2 regions of the Pseudomonas sp. DC3200b2 genome follow, and region 2 is predicted to be linked to the other one. Evidence: riboswitches for the same ligand, from Rfam matches in the RefSeq annotation. Region 2 holds a riboswitch; the other holds the start of a gene.
What was found. Region 2 has a riboswitch for cobalamin ahead of ACP691_RS07760 (CbtB domain-containing protein). Riboswitches for the same ligand answer to the same signal wherever they lie in the genome.

Region 1: it holds a riboswitch for cobalamin, as region 2 does, so the genes downstream of both, cobO (cob(I)yrinic acid a,c-diamide adenosyltransferase) here and ACP691_RS07760 (CbtB domain-containing protein) in region 2, are expected to answer to the same signal.

The regions. Positions count from the first base shown of each region.
Region 1 is NZ_JAFCTA010000001.1:1,081,138-1,093,029, reverse strand. It holds gene ACP691_RS05280 (histidine phosphatase family protein) at 1-371, opposite strand, end outside; gene cobT (nicotinate-nucleotide--dimethylbenzimidazole phosphoribosyltransferase) at 368-1,420, opposite strand; gene cobU (bifunctional adenosylcobinamide kinase/adenosylcobinamide-phosphate guanylyltransferase) at 1,417-1,938, opposite strand; gene ACP691_RS05265 (cobyric acid synthase) at 1,940-3,397, opposite strand; gene cobD (threonine-phosphate decarboxylase CobD) at 3,397-4,386, opposite strand; gene cbiB (adenosylcobinamide-phosphate synthase CbiB) at 4,379-5,287, opposite strand; gene bluB (5,6-dimethylbenzimidazole synthase) at 5,284-5,937, opposite strand; gene ACP691_RS05245 (cobyrinate a,c-diamide synthase) at 5,937-7,250, opposite strand; gene cobO (cob(I)yrinic acid a,c-diamide adenosyltransferase) at 7,247-7,858, opposite strand; cobalamin riboswitch at 7,978-8,174, opposite strand; gene ACP691_RS05235 (PQQ-dependent sugar dehydrogenase) at 8,270-9,580, shown strand; gene ACP691_RS05230 (C40 family peptidase) at 9,639-10,190, opposite strand; gene ACP691_RS05225 (C40 family peptidase) at 10,310-10,972, opposite strand; gene hda (DnaA regulatory inactivator Hda) at 11,366-11,892, opposite strand, start outside.
Region 2 is NZ_JAFCTA010000002.1:438,930-450,821, forward strand. It holds gene ACP691_RS07735 (acyltransferase family protein) at 1-506, shown strand, start outside; gene nfuA (Fe-S biogenesis protein NfuA) at 564-1,148, shown strand; gene cobM (precorrin-4 C(11)-methyltransferase) at 1,180-1,935, opposite strand; gene ACP691_RS07750 (cobalamin biosynthesis protein) at 1,970-2,404, opposite strand; gene ACP691_RS07755 (CbtA family protein) at 2,394-3,077, opposite strand; gene ACP691_RS07760 (CbtB domain-containing protein) at 3,087-3,275, opposite strand; cobalamin riboswitch at 3,359-3,574, opposite strand; gene ACP691_RS07765 (hypothetical protein) at 3,737-3,907, opposite strand; gene ACP691_RS07770 (DUF2790 domain-containing protein) at 4,004-4,279, opposite strand; gene lpdA (dihydrolipoyl dehydrogenase) at 4,436-5,800, opposite strand; gene ACP691_RS07780 (dihydrolipoamide acetyltransferase family protein) at 5,810-7,096, opposite strand; gene ACP691_RS07785 (alpha-ketoacid dehydrogenase subunit beta) at 7,096-8,157, opposite strand; gene ACP691_RS07790 (3-methyl-2-oxobutanoate dehydrogenase (2-methylpropanoyl-transferring) subunit alpha) at 8,160-9,392, opposite strand; gene ACP691_RS07795 (MFS transporter) at 9,695-11,338, shown strand; gene ACP691_RS07800 (HlyD family secretion protein) at 11,338-11,892, shown strand, end outside.

The DNA.
Region 1 (11,892 bases), on a different contig from region 2:
TGGATAAAGTCCCCCAGAGGCTCGCCGCCAGGCGGCGGATAGGTGAACGGATCCTGCCAGAAGCGACCTAGGGCCTGCGCCTGGTCTTCCATCAGTTGCGCGGCGGTCTTGCCCTCCCATTCGCCGAAGTGCAGCTCCTTCAAGCCTGGCATGATCGACAAAGGCACCCCAAGGGCGGCCGAGAGGTGTTCGGCGAATGCGGCGCAGCGGCGAAGGGGTGAGCTGACGATGACATCCCAGGGCCCTTGCCCACCGACCGCCGCCTCGAGGGTCGCCCAGCCCTTGGACGTCAGGTTGTCGTCCAGACTGCCGCGAAAGCCACCGCCCCGGTCGGTTTCACCATGCCGCAGCAGGTCCAGGCGCAGGCTCACGCCGGACGATCGGCGACCGCCGCCTCGGCGAAGGTCGCCATGTTGCCGTGCAATTCACAGGCCAGCCGCATCAGCGGCACCGCCAGGGCCGCCCCGCTACCCTCCCCCAGGCGCAAGCCCAAGGCCAGCAGCGGCTGGGCCTGCAACGCCTGGAGCACTGCCCGATGCCCAGGCTCGGCGCCCTGATGGGCAAAGAATAGCCAGGCCGCGCAATCCGGGTTCAGGCGCACCGCGATGAGCGCGGCTACGGTGCAGATGAAGCCATCCACCAGCGCCGCCACGCCGGCCTGGGCGGCGCCCAGGTAGCTGCCAACCAGGGCGGCGATCTCGAAGCCACCGAAGCAGGCCAGGGCCTCAAGAGGGCCTGTACAGGACGGGCCGTGGACGCGCAATGCCGCCTCTATTACCTGGGCCTTGTGATTGACACCGGCGGTATCCAGGCCTGTCCCGGGGCCTACCAGATCCGCCGCCGGGCAATCCAGCAGCCAGGCCGCCAAGGCGCTGGCCGACGTGGTGTTGCCAATCCCCATCTCACCACCGATGAACAGCTCAGCGCCTTGGTCGGCGGCGAGCTGGGCGGTTTCTCGGCCCACCTGCAGCGCGTCGGCGCATTGCTCGGGCGTCATGGCCGCCGCCTGGGCGAAGTTACGGGTGCCGGCGCCCAGCCTCGCCTGACGTACGCCTGGCAAGTCCAGGGGCGTCACCGTGCCCAGGTCCACTACCGTCATCTGTGCCCCGAGATTGCGCGCCAGGACGCTGATGGCGGCGCCACCGTTGATGAAGTTGCGCAGCATCTGGCCAGTGACCGCCTGAGGATAGGGCGATACCCCTTCGGCGACCACGCCGTGATCAGCGGCGAACAGCCCGATATGTACATTGGCCAGGCGCGGTCGCGGGCTGCCTTGAAGCGCCGCCAGACGCACCGCGATGGTTTCCAGCTGGCCCAGCGATCCCGCCGGCTTGGTCAGTTGGCGCTGGCGCTCCTGGGCGATATCCAGGAAGGCGCCATCGACGGGCGCGCAGGGTTGGCACCACCAGGCTAGGGTCATGGTGTGGGTCCTTTGAGGGTAAGAGGTAGGCCGGCGACCGTGAGCACGACTTGCTGACAGCATTCGGCAATTGACTGATGCAGGCTGCCGGCTTCGTCCACATAACGGCGAGTCAGCTCACCCAAGGGAACGATGCCCAGCCCGGTCTCGTTGCTGACCAGAATGATCTCCCCCGGCAGATTCGGCAGCGTGTCAAGAAGGGTCTCCCGCTCCGCCGACAGTCGCGCCGCGTCTTCCAGCATCAACAGGTTGGTCAGCCAGAGCGTGAGGCAGTCCACAAGCAGGCAGCGGCCTGGCGCCGCATGGGTTTGCAATGCCTGCGCCAGGGCCAGGGGTTCCTCTACCAATCCCCACTGCGGCGGGCGCCGCGCCTGGTGCAGCTTGACCCGGGCGTCGAGCTCGGCATCCCTGGGCTCACTGGTTGCGATATAGGTCACCGGCAGCGTGCTGGCCTCGGCCAGCCGTTCGGCCAGGCGGCTCTTGCCGGAGCGAGCGCCGCCAAGGATCAGTCTGAGCATGTCAACGGTCTCCCGTGCACAAGGCGCGCAGCCGGGCGGTGTCCAGATGCGCTTCGACCAGGTCGGCCAGGCGATCGATATCGCGCTCGCGCAGCCCTTCATAGTCGTGCCCGGCAGCTTGTTCCAGACCCGCCCAGCGCAGCAAGGCGGCACAGGCGGCCGGCTGCTCGAACAGCCCATGAACGTAGGTGCCCATCACCTGGCCATCGTCGCTGATGGCCCCGTCGGGGCGCTGGTCGTCGAGCCAGAGCGCAGGCCGCGCCAAGGCTGTGCCGGTACTGACGCCAGCGTGGATTTCATAGCCGCGGACAAAGGCGCCGGCATCGGCCAGCTGGCCGCTGACATTGCGCAACTGCTTGTGGGCCGCCAGGGTGGTTTCCAGCTCCAGCCAGCCAAGGCCCTGGCAATCACCCGCCGGCCCTTCCAGGCCAAGAGGGTCGTGAATACGCTTGCCGAGCATCTGTAGCCCGCCACAGATGCCCAGCAGCTTGCCGCCATAGCGCAAGTGTCGGCGTATCGCTCCCTCCCAACCCGCGTCCCGCAGCCGCTCAAGGTCGGCGCGCACGCTCTTGGAGCCTGGCAGGATGATCAGGTCAGCCGGTGGCAGGCTATCACCAGGCCTCACGAAGCTGAGCGATACCTGCGGGTGCAACCGCAGCGGGTCGAAGTCGGTGTGGTTGCTTAGCCTGGGAAGCACTGGTACCACCACACGAAGCAGCGTGCCCGTCTTGCTGGGCTGGCGGCTGTCGAGGGCATCCTCGGCCTCCAGGTGGAAATCGGTCAAGTAAGGCAATACGCCAAGCACGGGCTTGCCGGTGTGGGCCTCCAGCCAATCCAGCCCGGGCTGGAGGAGCTTGAGGTCGCCCCGAAAGCGATTGATCACGAAGCCTTGTATCCGGGCCTGTTCGTTTTCGGAAAGCAAGGCCAGGGTGCCGACCAGGTGGGCGAAGACGCCGCCCCGGTTGATGTCGGCGACCAGGATGACCGGGCAATCCACCGCTTCGGCGAAGCCCATGTTGGCGATGTCGCCCTCGCGCAGGTTGATCTCCGCGGGCGAGCCCGCGCCCTCTACCACTACCACCTGATGGGCAGCCTCCAGGCGCTGATGGGAGGCAAGCACCGCGCGCATGGCGGTAGCCTTGTAGCCGTGATAGCGCATGGCATTCATATTGCCCACCGCCTGGCCGTGAATGATGACCTGGGCCCCCGTATCGCTGTTGGGCTTGAGCAGTACCGGGTTCATGTCGGTATGTGGCGCCAAGCCGCAGGCTTGCGCCTGTACCGCCTGGGCACGACCGATCTCGCCACCGTCGGCCGTCACCGCGCTGTTGAGCGCCATGTTCTGCGGCTTGAACGGCGCTACGCTGAGGCCTTCTCGACGCAGCCAGCGACAGAGCGCGGTCACCAGCGTGCTTTTACCCGCATCGGATGTGGTGCCCTGCACCATGAGCGTGGCCATCAATTGTTCCCAGCGATAGCGGCCAATGCCCGGGCCAGCCGTTGAAAGTGCGCCTCTTCGGCCGGCAAGCCGAAGCGCAGGCTTTGAGTATGGCCGAACAGGCGCACCAGGATGCCCCGCTCGGCCAGCGCCAGGTACCAGGTTTCGGCTTCGGCCTGGCGTACCCATTGGAACAGCCCGCAACCTCCGCTCGGGGCCAAGCCATATTCAGCGAGCAGGGCCGCCAGGCGCTGGCTGGCCGACTGACAGCGCTCTATCTGCCGGCGATGACCAGCCCGATCGCGCAAGCATTCCGCGCCCAGGACCCGGGTCGGGCCGCTGACCGCCCAAGGCCCCAATTGCTCGTCCAGCGCGGCCAGCAGTCTGGGCGCGGCCAAGACAAAGCCCAGGCGAACGCCGGCCAGGCCAAAGAACTTGCCGAACGAGCGCAATACAATCAGCCCGGGCCTGCCAGCCTCCGCCGCCAGGCTGTGGCAAGGAGTCAGGTCCATGAACGCCTCGTCCACTACCAGCCATCCTCCGCGCGCCACCAGACGAGCCTCCCAGGTCAATAGGCGGTCACGATCGATCAGTTGCCCGGTGGGGTTGTTCGGGTTGACCACCACCAGCACGTCGAGCCCGTCGAGATAGTGGTCGACCTCGCCTTCGGCCAGCTCCCGCACCACGTGGCCGCCACGGCGCCAGGCCTCGGCATGCTCGGCGTAGGTGGGCCCGAGCACACCCACCTTGCCGCCGCGCCTGAGCCTGGGAAGCATCTGGATCGCGGCCTGGGAGCCGGCCACGGGCAAGGCCTGTCCCGCGCCATAGTACTGGCAGGCGGCCACTTCGAGGCCATCGTCCGCCTCAGGCAAGCGGGCCCAGGCCTGGGCCGGGATCAAGGGCACTGCCCAGGGCCAGGGAGCGATCCCCGTGGACAGGTCCAGCCAGGCCCCTTCCTCGATACCGAAAGTCTTGGCGGCAGCGCGCAGCCGCCCTCCGTGTTCAAGCATACAGACTCGCCCCTGCGCAGATCAGCAACAACCATAGCCAAACGCCTCGCTGAACCAAAGCCCAGGCGCGCTCGATGCTTTCAGCGGTGGGCTGCGGCCCCTCGCCCAGGCGCGGCCGCTCATGCAACTCGCCGTGATAGGTGGCCGGGCCGCCCAGTTCCACGCCCAGGGCGCCCGCGCCGGCGGCCATCACAGGGCCAGCGTTGGGGCTGTCCCAGGCACCGGCCTGGCGCCGCCAGCAGCGCAGCGCGCCAGCAGTACGCCCCAGCAGGGCGTAGGTCAGGGCACACAACCGCGCCGGAATCAGGTTGAGCAGGTCGTCGATCCGCGCCGCCGCCCAACCGAAGCGCTCGAAACGTTCATTGCGATAGCCCCACATGGCGTCGAGGGTGTTAGCGAGGCGATAGAGGACCACACCCGGGACACCGGCGACCATGAACCAGAACAGCGCGGCGAACACCGCGTCGCTGCCGTTCTCCAAGGCCGACTCGGTAGCCGCCTTGGCTACGTCAGTGGCGTCCAAGGCGTCGGTTTGCCGGCTGACCAGGCGCCCGACGCAGTGCCGCGCGCGCTCCAGATCACCGCCACGCAGCGCCTGGGCCACAGGCTGCAAGTGCTCTCCCAGACTGCGCAACCCCAGGGCCCAGTACAGTGCCAGCACTTCCACCAGCCCGCCAATGATCGGCAGCCAGGACAGGAACGTCAGGACCAGCACCGGCGGCAGCACCGCCAGCAGCCAGGCAGTGACCCCATGGCTGCGCCAGCCGTGGCCGGCAAAATTGAAGCGTTGCTCCAGACGCTGGGCAAGCCGGCCGAAGCCCACCAGCGGGTGCCAGCGCCGCGGCTCGCCGAGCAGCGCATCCAATGCCACGCCCAGCACACAGGCCAGGGCCAGACTCATGGCGTGCCTCCCCAGCGGTCTTCGAATACCAGCTCTTCCAAGGGCCGCGCCTTGGCCCAGCCCTCCAAGGAGAGCATCGGCTCGCTGTAGAAATCGGTCACCGGCCCCAGGCACAGCACGGCCACGGGCCGGGCGCCGGGGGGAACCGCGAGCAATTGCCCGAGGCGATCGGGGTCGAACAGCGAAACCCAGCCCATGCCAAGGCCTTCGCCACGAGCCGCCAGCCAGAGGTTCTGCACCGCGCAGGCCAGGGAGGCAAGGTCCATCTCCGGAAGGGTGCGCCGGCCGAAGACATGGGCTTCACGACCCTCCATCAGCGAGACCACCAGCAGTTCGGCGCATTCCAGCACGCCCTCGACCTTGAGCTTCATGAACGTATCGGAGCGTTCGCCCAGGGCCTGCGCGGTACGCACGCGCTCTTCCTCGACCAGACGATGAATGTCCTGGCGCAGCGCCGGGGAGCGCACCCGGATAAAGCGCCACGGCTGCATCAGGCCGACGCTTGGCGCCTGGTGCGCCGCGGCCAGCAGCCGTTGCAAGGTGTGCGGATCGACTTCTCCACCGCTGAAATGACGCATGTCGCGGCGTTCGGCGATGGCGCGGTAGATGGCGGCTCGCTCGGCCTCGGCATAAGCGTGTTCGGTGACCACTAAGTACCCTCGGGCTTGAACAGAGCCGCGGTGGCGGCCAGGTTGGACGGGAAGTAGAAATGCACATAGGAGGCGGTGAGCCGACCGCTCTGGTAGACCGCTTCGGCACCCCGGCCGCCATTGGGGCTATGGCCACGGGCCACCGGCACCCATGGTGTATCGGTGAGTGAATGGTGATAGGTGTGGCCGCGCAAGCAGCCATGGCCCAGGTCCACCTCCTGCAACGCCAGGGCCGCCAGCCTTTTTTGCAAGCGGGCCTCGCCAGGCATCAACCCTAGCAGCGGGGCGCGTTCCCCGGCCACGTCAGTGAGGCCGTCGAGCAGATACAGCATGCCCCCGCATTCGGCCAATAGTGGCTTGCCTGCCTGGTGGTGAGCGCGGATGGCCGCCAGCATCGGCTGGTTCGCCGCAAGCTGGCGATGGTGAAGCTCGGGGTAGCCTCCGGGTAGGTAGAGACTGTCGCAGGCGGGCAGCGCGGCGTCAGCCAGCGGGGAGAAGAAGTGAAGCTCGGCGCCCATGGCCCGCATGGCATCCAGATTGCCGTTATAAAGGAAGGCGAAGGCCTCGTCCCGGGCCACCGCGATACGCACCCCGGCCAGGATGGGCTCGCTCAGGCTCGGCTGCGGCGCCTCGAAGCTGACAGGAAGCGGTAGCGCCTCGGCCTCTGCGCCCAGCACGCCAGCCAGTGCCTCGGCTGCCGCGTCCAGGCGTCGATCCAGGTCGTCCAGTTCACTGGCCTGGACCAGGCCAAGATGCCGACTGGGTAGGTTGATGGCCTGTTCGCGCGGCAAGCCGCCGAACCAGCGCAATCCTTCGGTCAGGCTGTCGCGCAGCAGTTGACCATGCCGTGGGCTGCCCACGCGGTTGGCGATCACACCGGCAAAGGGCAGTTCCGGGCGGTAACGCGCCAGGCCAAGGGCCAGGGCGCCAAACGTCTGCGCCATGGCGGTACCGTCGATCACCGCCAGCACCGGCACACCCAGGGCAATGGCCAGGTCAGCGCTGGACGGGGTGCCGTCGAACAACCCCATCACCCCTTCCACCAGGATCAGGTCCGCGCTTTCGGCGGCCTCCCACAGCAACCGCCGGCTCTCATGGGCGCCGACCATCCACAGGTCCAGCTGGTAGACAGGGGCGCCGCTGGCCCGCTCCAGGATCATCGGGTCGAGAAAGTCCGGCCCGCACTTGAACACCCGCACGCGGCGACCAAGATTGCGGTGCAAACGCGCCATGGCCGCGGTGACGGTAGTCTTGCCTTGACCGGAAGCGGGGGCGGCAATCAGTACCGCAGGGCATCGCCGTGCCTGGCTCACCATTCGATCCCTTTCTGCGCCTTGATGCCCGCCTGGAAAGCATGCTTGACCAAGCCCAGCTCGCTTACCGTATCGGCTATTTCCAACAGCTCCGGCCGCGCGGCGCGGCCCGTCACTATCACATGCTGCAGAGAGGGTCGGCCGCTCAGGTCGGCCAGTACCATGGGCAGGTCAAGGTAACCGTGCTTGAGGGCGATGTTGAGTTCGTCCAGCAGCACGAAATCCAGAGCCGGGTCCCGCAGCATGGTTCGCGCCACGTCCCAGGCCGCGGCCGCGGCGGCGATGTCACGCTGGCGATCCTGGGTTTCCCAGGTGAAGCCCTCGCCCATCACATGAAAGCTGACCTCTTCGGGGAAGCGGCGGAAAAACAGTTCTTCCCCGGTGGCCTGGCGACCCTTGATGAACTGCACCACGCCGCAACGCATGCCATGACCCAGCGCGCGGGCCAGCATGCCGAAGCCGGAACTGCTCTTGCCCTTGCCATTGCCAGTAAGCACCAGCAGCACGCCTCGCTCGTCCGGCGAGGCGGCGATACGGGCATCGATCACGGCTTTCTTGCGCACCATGCGCGCCTGGTGGCGCTCGTCGCGCCCGGTGGTATCGTTCATCGCTGCTCTCCGCTCGCTCGCGGGGGCGCACCAACGCCGCGCCTGCGCCGGGATCGGCGGGCACGCGAACGTCGATGCCGCTCTCACCCGCGCGGCGATCTCGTATGACAGGCGCAGGTCACGCCCATGGGTTTCAGGCCGGTCTCCGGGCTTATGAGTGGGCGCTGCCCAGCTTCAGCGCCTTCCCGGTTCCCCAGTGGCTTGTGCTCAAGCGTGACTCATCTACCGTTGCGGGGGCAGCGCCGGGTTCGCACCGGCTTCCCTGTTTCACCCGAGCGCCTGCGGCACGTCGGACACCTGAAACGATCGGCGAAGGGTAAGGGGTTGGCCCCACAGCGTCAATGCGGCATGTTGAACCTCCGCCGGCTCGCTGCCTCTACGGTACATACCGCTCGCCAGGAAGCTGATGCCATGCCCAAGTCCAGTCTCGCCCTTATCGCTCTGTTGGCCACCAGCATGGCCGCCTGCGGGGAAAGCGCCAAGCTGCAAGTATCCGACGGCACCGGTCCCTCGCCGAAACTGCCCGCGCCCAACAAGACCCTCGTGCCTACCGTCAACATCGCGCCCGCCGTGGGCTGGCCCGTCGGTGTCACTCCCAAGGCGGCGCCGGGCACCCAGGTGAAAGCGTTCGCCGAAGGCCTGGAGCATCCTCGCTGGCTTTATGTACTGCCCAACGGCGATGTACTGGTGGCGGAAACCAACTCCCCCGCCAAGCCGGACGACAGCAAGGGCATACGCGGCTGGGTGGCGGAAAAGGTCATGAGCCGGGCAGGCGCCGGCGTGCAGAGCCCCAATCGCATCACCCTGCTACGCGACCAGGACGGCGACGGGGTAGCGGAAACCCGGGAGACCTTCCTCAAGAACCTGAACTCACCCTTCGGCATGACGCTGGTAGGCCAGGATTTCTACGTGGCCGATACTGACAAGCTCCTGCGCTTCAAGTACCAGCCGGGCGCCACCCACCTCAGCGGCGACGGCGAAACGGTCACCGACCTCCCCGCCGGCAGCCTGAACCACCACTGGACCAAGAATGTAATCGCCAGCCCCGACGGCAGGAAGCTATACGTTACCGTGGGCTCCAACAGCAACGTGGGCGAGAACGGCATGGCCGCCGAAGAGGGCCGCGCCGCGATCTGGGAAGTGGATGCCGCCAGCGGCCAGAAGCGCCTGTTCGCCACCGGTCTGCGCAACCCCAATGGCCTGGCCTGGGAGCCGAAAACCGGCAAGCTGTGGACGGCGGTCAACGAGCGGGACGAGATCGGCAGTGACCTGGTGCCCGATTACATCACCTCGGTGAAGGATGGCGGCTTCTATGGCTGGCCCTACAGCTACTATGGCCAGCACGTGGACGTTCGGGTCGAGCCCGGCAATCCTGAGCTGGTACAGAAGGCCATCACCCCGGATTACGCGGTCGGGCCACACACCGCCTCCCTGGGCCTGGCCTTCGCCCAACCCAAGCAACTGCCCGCCCCCTTCGACCAAGGGGTGTTCATCGGCCAGCACGGCTCCTGGAACCGCGAGCCCCATAGCGGCTACAAGGTGATCTTCGTTCCCTTCGAGAATGGGATGCCCAAGGGGCAACCGCTGGACCTGCTGTCCGGCTTCCTCAATGACAAGGGCGAAGCCATGGGGCGCCCGGTCGGCGTGGTGGGCGATGACAAGGGCGGGGTGCTGGTGGCCGATGATGTAGGCAACAAAATCTGGCGGGTGACTCGCCAGTAGTGAACCGTGGCCCGGCGCGTGCCTCAAGCGCGCCGGCAGTTGTTCCCACCCGCTGGATTCAAGGCGCCGTTTGCGCCAGCCGTTCTGGCTGGATGACGCGCTTGGCGTCCAGATAGGCCTTTTGCCAATAAGGTTTGTCCAGGTAGTCCAGGCGCACCGTACCTCCGGTAGAAGGTGCGTGCACGAAGCGCCCTTCTCCCACGTAGATTCCGGCGTGACTCACCTGCCCGCCACCCTGGGTAGAAAAGAACACCAGGTCGCCGGAGCGAAGCGCGGCGCGGTCCACGCTGGGGGCATGCATGGCGATCAACTCCGCGGTGGTACGCGGCAAGGCTATCCCCGCCGCGTCTCGGTATACGAAGCCAATCAAGCCACTGCAGTCGAAGCCTGCCGCGGGGGTGTTGCCGCCCCAACGGTAGGGCGTGCCCACCAGGCCGATGGCCCGGAACAGCACGTCATCGGCCTTGATCGAAGAATAATCGCTCGGGTCGACCATCAGCGGACGGGGGGCCGCAGCCACAGGAACAGGCGCGGGCGGCGGCGGGGTTACGCAACCGGCAAGCACCACCAGCGGCAGCGCTGCCAGCACACGAAGGAAGAAGAAGGCCATGGACAGGGGTTCCGAGTTCGACTGCCGATGAAGATTAGCGTTTAACCCGCTGTTTTCCATAAAAAAGGGCAGCGAAAGCGTGACCGCTCGTCGCTACCCTTGTCAGGCGTTGCGCTGGTTTACTTGCGAGCCATCTCGCTGACAGGCGCCATGGCCAGCATGCGCTTGGCTTCGATATAGGTTTTGCTCCAGTAGCGGTCGCCCAGACTGTCGACCCGTACACCACCGCTGCGGCGGCTGCTGGAGTGAATGAACTGATCGCCGCCCAGGTAGATACCGGCGTGGCTGACCCGGCCCTTGCGCCCCGAGGTGCCGAAGAACAGCACATCGCCCGGCTTGAGGTTGCTACGGGCAACCAGCGGCGCCTTGACATTGATCATTTCGCGGCTGGAGCGCGGCAGGGTCATGCCCGCCTCCTCGCGGAACAGGAAGTTGATGAAGCCTGTGCAATCGAAGCCACTTTCAGTGGTGCCGCCGAACTGGTAGCGGGTACCGATCAAGGATTTGCCGCGTTCAAGGATACTATCGGCCAGCAAAGGCAGCCGATACGGCGCCTTGCTGGAAAACGTGGCCAGGTCATCCTTGTCGTCGGCTTCGTCAGCCTCATCGAACACGGAAGCCTGGGCAATGGATGGGTGGCGAAGCTGGGTTGGCGCCTGAGGGGCGCGTTCGGCGGTAACGAGGGCGGACACCTGCTGTTGCGAGACCGGTGACTGGGCTGCGCAGCCGACCAGCAGGGTAACGAGTGCAAGGGGCACGAGGGGTGCGAAGCGCTTGAGCATGGGCACGACCGTGTCGGTTGGTTGAAGAAGAGTGGAATATGCCTTCTATCGGCCTCATTTGCAAATTTTATAGAACATTATGTGACTCCCGTTGTTCAGGCTGACATCTAACGCGCAAATTGCCGGTCTAGAGCGCTTGAACCTGAAGAGCCCCGATTCCAAGCCCATGATCTTGTTGAGTTATCCGCGATGCCCAGGTAACGAACCATTTCATGGAAAAAAGTCTCGGTAGATCCGCTTCGCTTAGCCGGAGATAAGCGATATAAGAAAGCTATCAGTAGCGAAACCACTACTGCGCCGGTCAAGTGGCGGCCGAATTGAGAAAGCAAGGGTCATGCCAGGCGAGCCCAGCTCATTCGCCAGCCGTGCTGCCGTACAGGCATGATGGCGCTATCACCAGCCCAGGGTTTCCTTGAGGAAAGGGATAGTGAGCTTGCGCTGAGCTTGAAGGGAAGCCTGGTCAAGGCGTTCGAGCAGGTCGAACAGCGAGCTCATGCTGCGACTTCCGCGGGTAAGGATGAAATGCCCCACCTCGTCGGTCAGGTGCAGGCCCCGGCGCGAGGCTCTCAGCTGGAGCGCTCGCAGTTTGTCTTCGTCGGAAAGTGGCCGCATCTGAAAAACCAGGGCCAAGGTAAGGCGGGACTTGAGGTCCGCCAGCTTCACGGGCAATTCCCGTGGGGAATGTGACGCGGCGATCAGCAGGCGACGCCCACTGTCACGCAGGCGATTGAACAAGTGGAACAAGGCTTCTTCCCAATCCGCCTTGCCGGCGATGACCTGGAGATCGTCCAGGCATACGAGCTCATACTGGGCCAAGTAATCCAGAATGCCAACACCCCGCTCCAGCAGCTGGGCCAGAGGCAGGTACACCGCTGGCTGCCCCTGCTGCTCCATGCGCAAGCATGCCGCCTGCATCAGAT
Region 2 (11,892 bases):
GCCGTCTGGGCTGGTCGGGGCGCTTCTACGCCAACAATATCGTCTATGAATTCCTGCTGGGTATCGCGCTGGGGGTGGCCTGGCGTCGGGGCTGGGTGCGCAGCGGCCTGTGGTTGCCCTTGGCACTGATAGCCGTCTGTTCGACGATCATCTATCGCCTGGAACCGACCAATCGCCTGCTCAACTGGGGCCTGCCCAGCGCCGGTATCGTGGCCGGGTGCCTGGCATTGGAGGCACGGTTCGCCCACAGCCGGGCGCTGAAGGCGCTGGGAGACTGTTCCTACTCGGTCTACCTGGTGCATCTGCTCGTGCTTTACGCCGGCTGGTTCATCACCGAGCGGCTGGGCATCAATGCCTATATGGTGTTCGCATTTTTCTGCGTGCCCACGATCCTGGCAATGTCCTGGCTCAGCTACGAACTGTTGGAAAAGCGGCTCTACTACCGCATGAAAGCTTCGCTGATTCGCGCGAGGCCCGACTCCGGCTTAACCCGACAAAATTACTAGGACTTTCTCCCCGGCAAGCTTTGCCGTAAACTGCGCGCTAGTCTGTGAGGAGCCCCCATGAGCACCATTACCATAACTGACGCGGCCCAGGATTACCTTGGCGACCTGCTCAGCAAGCAGAATACCCCCGGCATCGGTATCCGTGTGTTCATCACCCAGCCGGGTACCCAATACGCTGAAACCTGCATCGCATACTGCAAGCCAGGCGAGGAAAAACCGGACGACACCGCGCTGGGGCTCAAGCATTTCACTGCCTGGATCGACGCAGTGAGCGAGCCGTTCCTCGACGCCGCGGTGGTGGACTACGCCACTGATCGAATGGGTGGTCAATTGACTATCAAGGCGCCCAACGCCAAGGTACCGATGGTCAACGAAGACAGCCCGTTGAACGAGCGCATCAACTATTACCTGCAGACCGAGATCAATCCCGGCCTGGCCAGCCACGGTGGCCAGGTGACGCTGATCGATGTGGTGGAAGAGGGCATCGCTGTCCTGCAGTTCGGCGGAGGCTGCCAGGGTTGTGGCCAGGCCGACGTCACCCTCAAGGAAGGCATCGAGCGCACGTTGCTGGAGCGGATTCCAGAACTCAAGGGTGTCCGCGACGTGACCGACCATACCAACCGCGAGAACGCCTATTACTGAAAACAGGCGCGAGCTCGGCGAACGGCAGGCCTCAGTCGCTGCCGGGCCGATAGAGGTGAGCATGGCTGGCCCGATACAAGGTCGAATCCTCGAAGGGCTCGTTTCCCAGTACCCGCCCTACAAGGATGAGCGCGGTGCGCCTGAACCCTTTGGCGGCCACCTTGGCTTCAATGTTTTCCAGCGTCCCTGACACCCAATCCTGGTCCGGCCAGCTCGCGCGGTGAACCACCGCCGCCGGGCAGTCCGCGCCGTAGTGGGGCTGGAGCAGCGCGGCAATCGCGCCGACATGGCCCACCCCCAGATGTATGGCGAGGGTCGTCCGGTGCCTGGCCAGGTCAGCCAGTTCTTCACCTTCAGGCATCGGACTGTTGTGCCCATAGCGTGTAAGGATTACCGTCTGCGCCACGCCAGGCAGGGTCAGCTCGGACTCGAGCAGGGCGGCGCAGGCGGCGACCGCGGTGACCCCGGGCACGATCTCGAACGGTATGCCCAGTACTCGCAGGCGGCGGATCTGCTCGCCGATGGCCCCATACAGGGAAGGGTCGCCTGAATGTACCCGAGCCACGTCCAGGCCGGCCTCGTGGGCGGTGACCATTTCCTCGATGATCGCTTCCAGGTGCAGCTGCGCACTATTGACCACGCGTTCGGCCTGGTTGGGCTGCAGCACCGCCGCGGGTACCAGTGAACCGGCATAGATGATCACCGGACAGCGCTGGATGAGCCGCTGCCCTTTGACCGTAATGAGGTCGGGGTCGCCGGGGCCGGCACCGATAAAATAGACAGTCATTGAATGGCCTTTCGAGGCGGAGCGTGAAGGGATTTCAAGTCGGGGCAGGGCAGGCCAGAGCGACCGTGGCATTGGCGCTGGCAAGACGGCTGACGCAGAGGCGTGGCGTTCTGCCGACGAGTGCCCGGCAGTGAGCGAGGGCGCTGGCCTCCGCGATACCATGGCAGCCTGTATAGCGCCAGGTGAGAGCGGAGCGGTGGCTGAGTTCGCCATCATAATGTCCCAGGCCCTGGGCGTCATAACCGGCCAGAGCCAGGCCGAGCTCCTGGGCCAGCGCCTGTAACCCTGGCACGGCGAGGCGCCTGTCCAGGGTAGCGAGACCGAGGAGCTGACACGGCCGCGCTTTTATCACGGCCAGGGCTCTGTCCAGGAGTGCCCGCAATTCAGCGTCGCTGCAAGCCTGGCGGCAGCCGAAGCCGGCCACCAGGCAAGCGGGTGGCGATTGGAGTGCGGCAGCGTCAGGAAGCACGACGGAACAACCAGGCGCTGACCAGGCCAAGCACCAGCCAGAACGCCAGGTTCACCGTCTGGGCTGCCCAGCGGAATTGCGCCTGCAAGGCCTCGGGCGCAACGCTTTCATGCACCGGGGGTTGCGGCGCGCCTATCACATGAGGGATGGCCATCAGTGCGGCGCCAGCCAGCTTCAGGGGCCAGGAGCCGGCGAACGCGATCAGCCCAAGGCCGACGGCGGCACTGGCGGCAGAGCCTACCCACCACAGTTGGCGGGAACTGAGGTCCGCGGCGGCTGTGCCCGGCAACTCCGGAGGAAGTCCCAAGGTAGGCGCCAAGGTGAATACTGCATAACCCGCCAGCCCCCAGAGCAGGCCGGCCGCGGTGCGACTGGGCGCCTGCACTGTATACAGGCCGGCCAGCATCAAGGCGAAGCCTAAGGCGACGACCAGGTTGCCACCGGTGGTCGAAAGCAGCCGCTGCCAACCAGGCTCCGGCTCCCAGGCTGCGACCTCATGTTCGTGATGGCCGTCAGGCGCGGCATGATCCTGGTGCAAATTCTCGGCGGCGGCACTTTCGAAAACTTCCGCCTGTTCAATCAGGGGGCTGATCCAGATGCTTTGCATCAGCGTCAGCAGCAGCGCGGCCAGTAGCCCCGCGAAGCCCGCGGTCCGGGCGATACGAGTGAACATGGTGAGCCCTCAGTGGCAGGGGAAGGCAGCGCTATGCCGAGTATCGTGTGCCGCGTTATGAACCGCGGGAACATGAGAAAAGCCGGCGAGATAAACCAGTGCCATGCCCAGGACGCCCGCCACGCAGGCGGTTGTGATACGCGCGCCGAGCGTGACGGCGGGCTGGCTCTGAGTCTGACTTGCGATGTGGGTGGTCATGGCGCTTCCTTCCAGTGTATGAGGCAGGCGCGCGGGGACCGCCCCTAGAAGGGCATGGCCGACCGCCCGCCCACCGCAGGTGTGTCATCGAGAACGCTCGGGCCGGTCTCCGGGCTCGCGAGGGGCGGACAATACAGGCCACCGATCCGCTTCATACCTTCCCATGCCCGTGCACAGTGGTTCAGGCCTTGCCTGGAAGCACGCTCGCTTACCGTTGCGGGGGCAGCACCGGACTGGCCCGAAGGCGCACCGGTTTCCCGTTTCACCCCGTGAGGGGCACCCGAACGAAAGACGCAAGCAAAGCACGTCGGGCGCAGGGCGTCAAATGGAGGTGCAGGAGGAGCGGCCAGGAGTACCTGGGCCGTCAGCTGGCAAGGTCGCTGATGGGTGCGAGGCGGTAGCATGGCGCGGCATAGCGACGACCATAAGGGCGGGCCCGGCAGGCCCTGGCCTGGCTGGGGTCAGGCGGCGAAGTCGCGGAGCCGATAGTCTTGGGCCGCGGCGCGGGAAAGCAGGGGCGGGCTTACCGGCTCGCCGTCGCGAACCACGTACCAGCAGGCCAGCAAGCCAAGGTCGCGAAGGTGCTCGGGTACCGCGCTGCCTATTACGCACATGATGCGATCGGATGACATGTGACACCTTTGCAAAGGAAAGCGAGAATTCATCGAGGCGACCCGGCAGCAGACCTGCCAGGCCTAGTCGCCTCGCTCGACAAGGTCACGGCCGGATCAGCCGTTGGCGTTGTCGTCGTAGCCACCCAGTTGCAGGAATTGCAGCTTGTGCAGCGCGCCCTGGCTATCCTGGTACACCATGGTCACCGGTACCACACCTCGCTTGGTGCTCACGTCGGTCCTGGAGATGATTTTCTGTACATCCAGCTTCATGCCGTAATGGTAGGTTTCCACCGGCAGGTTACTGGTGACGGCACGGTCGGCGCCGTCCTGGGCGAAGGCACCGGTGGCGAACACAGCAGTCAGGGCGGCGATGGCGAATGCAGCTTTCATGATGGATTCCTCGTTTGCAGCGGGTTGGGTTTCTGGTTGAGTTCAGTAAACCGCTAACCGCGCTGTCCGAGAAATTGAACGCTTTGTTGTCCGGAATCGATGCTTTTGATAGTTCACCCGGAGCGTCCCGGCTCCGGGCCTTTAACCCGTTTCCGGTCAGATGTGCAGCGCCTGGCCCAGCGCCCGCAAGGCCGCTTCCTGTACCGCTTCACCAAGCGTCGGATGCGCGTGGATGGTCCCGGCAATGTCCTCGAGGCGGGCACCCATCTCCAATGACTGGGTGAAGGCCGCGGCCAGTTCCGAGACGCCTGGGCCCACCGCTTGCCAGCCGAGGATTAGATGGTCGCCTGGCCGTGCGACCACCCGTACGAAGCCGGAGGTATCCCCCAGGGTCATGGCCCGCCCATTGGCCGCGAAGGGGAAGCTGGCCACCTTGGCGTCGGCGCCGGCCTGGTCCGGTGTAAGCCCGGCAACGACAATTTCCGGGTCGGTATAGCACACGGCGGGGATAGCCGCGGGGGCGAAGCTTCGGCGCTTGCCAGCGATCAGCTCAGCCACCATTTCCCCCTGAGCCATGGCTCGGTGGGCGAGCATTGGCTCTCCCGTGAGGTCGCCGATAGCCCACACTCCGGTCATGCTGGTGCGACACCCCCCATCGACCTTTACGGCCTTGCCCGCGCTGTCAAGGTCCAGGCGTTCCAGACCATAGCCCCCGGTATGGGGCGTGCGCCCCACGGCCACCAAAACGCGATCAACCTCCAGACTCGCGGTATCGCCGCTGCCGGAGCGTAGCCGCAAGCGCTGCCCGGCTGCGTCGTAACCTTCGACGCGGTTTTCGGTCAGCACCTTTATGCCAAGATTCCGCAGGCGCGTGACCACAGGGGCCGTCAGCTCGGAGTCATAGGCCGGCAGCAGGCGAGGCTGGGCTTCGACGATGGTCACCTGAGCGCCCAACTTGCGATAGGCGGTGCCCAGCTCGAGGCCGATATAACCCCCGCCGATCACCGCCAAGTGCCGCGGCAGCGTTTCAGGGGACAAGGCCTGGGTGGAATCCACGATCGGCCCGCCAATGGCCAGACCCGGCAGGCTCATCCCTCGCGAGCCGGTAGCCAGCACCAGATGCTGGCAATGAATGCGGGTATCGCCCACCTGTACCGTCTTGCCATCCACGATCTGGCCATGTCCATGAATGACCTGCACGCGGTGCTTTTTCAGCAGCGCGCCCACGCCGGACGTCAGCCGATCCACGGTCCGGTCTTTCCAGGCGATTGCCTGGCCAAGGTCCAGTCGCGGCTGACCGCCGCTGATCCCGAATTCGTTGGGCTCGCTCAGCTGATGGAAGCGCTCCGCCACATGGATCAGGGCTTTTGACGGGATGCAGCCCACGTTCAGGCACGTGCCTCCCAGGGTCTGGGCCTCTACCAGCACGGTAGGGATGCCAAGCTGGCCTGCCCGGATGGCGGTGACGTAGCCCCCTGGGCCACCACCGAGGACAAGAAGTTGCGTTTCAAGACTCTGCATGTTCCGACCTTAATCGATGAAGAGGGTAGCAGGCTGCTCCAGCAACTGACGCACGGCCTGGATGAAGCGGGCCGCGTCCATGCCGTCGACCACCCGGTGGTCGAAGGAGCTGGAAAGGTTCATCATCCTGCGGATGCTGATCTGGCCGTCGACTACCATCGGGCGTTCGACCATGCGATTGACCCCGACGATGGCTACCTCGGGCAGGTTCAGCACAGGGGTAGAAACGATCCCGCCAAGCGCGCCCAGGCTGGTCAAGGTAATGGTCGAGCCTGAAAGCAGCGCCCGTTCGGCCTTGCCTTGCCGCGCCGCCTCGGCGATACGAGCGATCTCTCGCGCGTTGCTCCAGAGATCCCCGGCCTGTGCGTCACGCAGTACGGGCACCAGCAGCCCCTGGCTGCCCTGGGTGGCGATGCCCATATGCACCGCGCTGTGCCGCTCGATGATCTGGCGCTCATCATCGTAACGCGCGTTGAGTTGCGGGAAGTCTCGCAGGGCCACTACCAGCGCCCTGACCAGCAGCGGCAAGAGCGTAAGCCGGCCGCGATGCTCGCCCCACTGGCTGTTGAGCTGCTGACGCAGCGCTTCCAGGGCGGTGACATCTATTTCTTCCACATAGCTGAAATGCGCGGCACGGCGGGTGGCTTCCTGCATGCGCTCGGCAATCTTGCGACGCAGGCCGATGACTGGCACTTCTTCGATGGCCAGGGGGCAAGCATGGCGCCCGTCAGGTCCAGCAGCGGTCGGGGAAAGGGCGCCGCGGGCCAGGGCATGATCCAGATCCTCTTGGAGAATCCGGCCAGCCGGCCCGCTCCCGGCGATGGCAGCGAGGTCCAGTCCGTTGTCCCAGGCACGCTTGCGCACGGCGGGCGAGGCCAGCGGGCGTCCTGACTCGTCAACTGACGCCGGGGCACAGACGGAGGTGGACGCCACAGGCGCCAGCCTCGGCTCCGTGATGGCGGCGGCCGGCGACACGGTGATCTGTTCCTGTGCCGGTGGCCGCGCGTCTGCTTCCATGCTGGCGGACGAGACGACCGGTTTCTCATTGCCCTGGCCCTGGACTTCCAGGCGAATGAGCTCGCTGCCCACCGCTACGGTCTGCCCTGGCGAGGCGCCCAGGGCCAACACCCGACCCTGTACCGGACTGGGAATGTCCACTGTTGCCTTGTCAGTCATGACATCAGCCAGTACCTGATCTTCGCTGACGGTGTCGCCCACCTTGACGAACCATTCCACCAGCTCCACCTGAGCGATGCCTTCGCCGATATCGGGCATCCTGATCACATGCTCGCCCATCAGCGCACCTCCAAGACACGGCGCAAGGCAGCGCCGACCCGGGCGGGGCCGGGGAAATAGGCCCATTCCTGGGCATGGGGGTAAGGGGTATCCCACCCGGCTACCCGCTCGATAGGGGCTTCTAGCCAATAGAAGCAATGCTCCTGTACCAGGGCGAGCAATTCGGCGCCCAGGCCGCAGGTCTGGGTGGCCTCGTGCACGATTACGCAACGCCGCGTTTTCTTCACCGATGTCACCAGAGTGTCCAGGTCCAGTGGCCAGAGGCTGCGCAAATCGATCACTTCGGCATTCACGCCTGTTTCCGCGGCCGCGGCCAAGGCCACGTGGACAGTGGTGCCGTACGTGATCACGGTGACATCGCTGCCTACGCGCACCACGGCAGCGCTGTCCAGCGGTACCCGGTAATAGCCTTCCGGCACCTGGCTGTCGGGGTGGCCCGCCCAAGGCGTTACGGGGCGATCGTGATGCCCGTCGAAGGGGCCGTTGTACAAGCGCTTGGGCTCCAGGAAGATCACCGGGTCATCACATTCGATGGCAGCGATCAGCAGGCCCTTGGCGTCGTAGGGGTTCGATGGCATCACCGTGCGCAAGCCGCAAACCTGGGTGAAGATCGCCTCCGGGCTTTGGCTGTGAGTTTGCCCGCCGTAGATTCCGCCGCCGCAGGGCATGCGTACCGTGATCGGCGCGGTAAAGTCGCCGGCGGAGCGGAAGCGTAGCCGCGCCGCTTCGGAAGTGAGCTGGTCGTACGCCGGGTATACGTAGTCAGCGAACTGGATTTCGGCAACCGGCCGCAAGCCATAGGCGCCCATGCCCACGGCCACCCCAACGATGCCGCTCTCGGAGATCGGCGTATCGAAAACCCGGGTCTTGCCGAACTTGGCCTGGAGGCCCTCCGTACAGCGAAACACGCCGCCGAAATAGCCCACGTCCTCGCCGAAAGTGACTACGTTGGGGTCTCGCTCCAGCATCACGTCCAGGGCTGAGCGAATGGCTTGCACCATGGTCATGTCCCGTGTCGCTTCGACAGCCTGCGAAGGCTGGATCTGGTGTGCGGTAGTCATGGTCAGATCCCCATCTGCTGGCGTTGACGCCGCAGGTGCGCGGGCATCTCGTGATAGACGTCTTCGAAGATGGTCGCCGCGCTGGCATAGGCGCTGCCACCCAGGGTCCCGTGGCTTTCGGCCTGCTTGGTCGCCTCCAGTACTTGCTGCTCGAGCTCGGCCACCAGCGCCTCGTGTTGTGCCTCGGACCAGTGCCCTTCGGCAATCAGATGCTGCTTGAGCCGAGCGATCGGATCCCCCAGGGGGAAATTGGCCCAATCATCGGCGGGGCGGTATTTGGAAGGGTCGTCGGAGGTGGAATGGGGGCCGGCCCGGTAAGTCACCCACTCGATCAAGGTGGGCCCCAGGTTGGCCCGGGCCCGCTCGGCGGCCCAGCGCGAGACGGCATAGACTGCCAGGAAATCGTTGCCGTCCACCCGCAGCGAGGCAATGCCGCTGCCTACGCCTCGCCCCGCGAAGGTAGTGGCCTCGCCCCCGGCGATATGCTGGAAGCTGGAGATCGCCCACTGGTTGTTCACCACGTTCAGGATGACGGGCGCGCGGTATACATGAGCGAACGTGAGGGCCGTGTGGAAATCGGCTTCGGCTGTGGAGCCGTCACCTATCCAGGCCGAGGCGATGCGGGTATCGCCCCGGATGGCCGAGGCCATGGCCCAGCCCACGCCCTGTACGAACTGAGTCGCCAGGTTGCCGGAAATACTGAAGAAGCCAGCAGCCTTGTTGGAGTACATCACCGGCAACTGCCGGCCCTTGAGCGGGTCGCACTCGTTGGAGAACAGCTGGCAGATCATCTCGAACAGCGGCACCTGGCGGGCCAGGAGGATGCTCTGCTGGCGGTAGGTCGGGAAACACATGTCATCGCCGCGCAGAGCCAGGGCATGGGCCGTGCCTATGGCTTCCTCTCCCAGGCTCTGTACGTAGAAGGACATCTTCTTCTGGCGTTGGGCCTTGACCATGCGGCTGTCGAACACCCGAGTCTTGACCATGGTGCGCAGACCACGATGGAGAAGCTCGAGCGGTATGGCCTCGGCCCAAGGGCCAACGGCCTGGCCTTGCTCATCCAGCACGCGCACCAGACCCACGGCCAGGTCGGCGGTGTCTCGAGGGTCGATGTCCAGGGGCGGCTTGCGAGCCGCGCCAGCGGGGAGCAGCTGCAGATAGCTGAAATCGGTCTTGCAGCCCGGGCGGCCCGTGGGTTCCGGCACATGCAGGCGAAGCGGTTCTTGGGCGTTCACGTGTCACAACCCTCGATCTTGTGTTTATTGGGGAGTTGTCGATACTGATTCTAGGCCTGTCCCGCTGGAGAGTTTTTCTCTTTTGCTAGAGCGCGGCCCGCCTTCGGCGGAGAAAAATTCTTTCTCGGGCCGCGAGCGAAGAATAAACAGGTTGCCAGCCCGGCTCCGGTTGCAGCGAGCCTTGAATCGAGGGTGCATAGAAACTTTTGCCGCCGCGCTGCTACTAAGGCACAGATGTCATGCCGGGCTGTATCGACAGCGCCCGGCCTGGCTCGGCCAAATCGCCGCAGACGAGTCAATGAATGGATCGCTACGCCCCTCGCGACTGGCAGCCCCACGAGCGGCCGAACCTCCCCGGATCGCCCTCCACGCCCCTGCATCCCACTCACCGGCGTGTGGCCTATGCCCTCACCGGGTTACTGGTGGGCATCACCGGCGGGCTGGGCAATGCGTTGGTCACTGCCAATCTGGTGTATCTGCAGGGCGCGCTGGGTGTGACCAGCGCCGAAATCGCCTGGCTGCCGGCGGCCTATGTGATGACCAACGTCACCATGAACCTGCTGCTGGTCAAGTTTCGCCAGCAGTTCGGCCTGCGTGCCTTCACAGAGGTATTCCTGGCCCTCTATGTGCTGGTGACCCTGGCCCACCTGTTCGTCAACGACCTCGGTTCGGCCATCGCGGTGCGCGCTGCCCACGGCATGGTGGGCGCCGCGCTCAGCTCTCTCGGGCTGTACTACATGATCCAGGCGCTGCCGGCCAAGTGGCGGCTCAAGGCATTGGTATTGGGGCTGGGTACGGCACAGCTGGCCTTGCCCTTGGCGCGCCTGGTGTCCGAAGACCTCCTGCAGATCGCGGAATGGCGCGGGCTGTACCTGTTCGAGCTCGGCCTGGCGATCACCGCGCTGGGTTGCGTGCTCTGGCTGAAGCTTCCACCTGGAGATCGCTTTCGCACCTTCGAGCCGATGGATTTCCTGACCTTTGCCATTCTCGCTCCAGGCGTCGGCCTACTGGTGGCGGTGCTGTCCCTGGGACGCATCGACTGGTGGCTGGAAGCGCCCTCGATCGGCATCGCCCTGGCCGCTGCCATCGTATTGATCTCGCTCGGGCTGTGTATCGAGCACAACAGACGCAACCCCTTGCTGATGACGCGCTGGCTGGGCAGCGGACCGATCCTGCGCCTGGGCCTGGCGGTGGTGTTGATTCGCATGGTGACGTCCGAACAGTCCACCGGCGCGGTCGGCTTCATGCAGTACCTGAACATGGGCAGCGAGCAACTGTTCAGCCTGTATGTGGTGATGCTCATCGGCAGCGCGGCGGGGCTGTTGGTCAGCGCCTTGACGATCGACCCTGAACATCTGTTCCGTCCATTGTTGCTCTCGGTAGCGCTGATGGCCGCGGGCGCCTTGATGGACAGTTTCTCCAGCAATCTGACCCGGCCACCGCAGCTTTACCTGAGCCAGTTCCTGCTCGCGTTCGGTAGTACGTTCTTCCTGGGCCCCACCATGGTGCTCGGCACCCGCAACGTCATTGCCAACCCGCGCAACCTGGTGAGTTTCTCCGTCATGTTCGGTATTGCCCAGAACCTGGGCGGGTTGCTGGGCTCGGCCCTGCTGGGTACCTGGCAGGTCATCCGGGAGAAATTCCACTCCAGCCATATCGTCGAACAACTGGTGGGCGCCGACCCTCGGGTGGCCGCGCGGCTGAGCAACGGCGCGGCCAACTACAGCAGCCTGCTTCCCGACACCCAGGCGCGCACGCTACAGGGGCTGCGGGCGCTGGCCACCGCCGCGACCCGGGAAGCCAACGTCATGGCCTACAACGATGTATTCATGCTGATTGCCATTATCGCCATCCTGACCTTCATCTGGATGGCGGTGCGGGTACTCTGGCTGGCCAGTAATGCCCGCGCCCAGGCGGCTCTAGATTCCACTTCCGGCAAACCCTGATGACTGAACCGACCCAGACCACCACCACAGCGATCGCGGCCACACCTGAGGGGCAGTCTCCGCCGGCCGACCCCATCGTCCAGGGCCGTAGCGGTCGTGCCAAGTTCTTTTCTGCGTTGACCTTCGGCGGGCTGGCGGTGCTGGGAGTGCTCATCGTCCTCTACGCTTGGCAACTGCCACCTTTCGCCAGCGCCGTTGAAAGTACCGAGAACGCTCTGGTGCGCGGCCAGGTCACGGTCATCAGCCCTCAGCTGAGCGGCTATGTATTCGAAGTGCCTGTGCAAGATTTCCAGTATGTGAAGGCGGGAGAGCTGCTGGTGCGGCTCGATGATCGAATCTACACCCAGCGCCTGGCCCAGGCCCAGGCGAACCTGGCGTCCCAGCGGGCGAACCTGGCCAACAATCGACAGCAGAAACGCAGCGCCCAGGCCAGCCTGGAACAACGCCGCGCCGCTATCGGCAGCGCCGAGGCCCAAGCGCGCAAGGCTGAGGCAGACCTGGCGCGCAGCCAGGCATTGATCACTGACGGCTCGATTTCCCGTAGCGAACTGGAT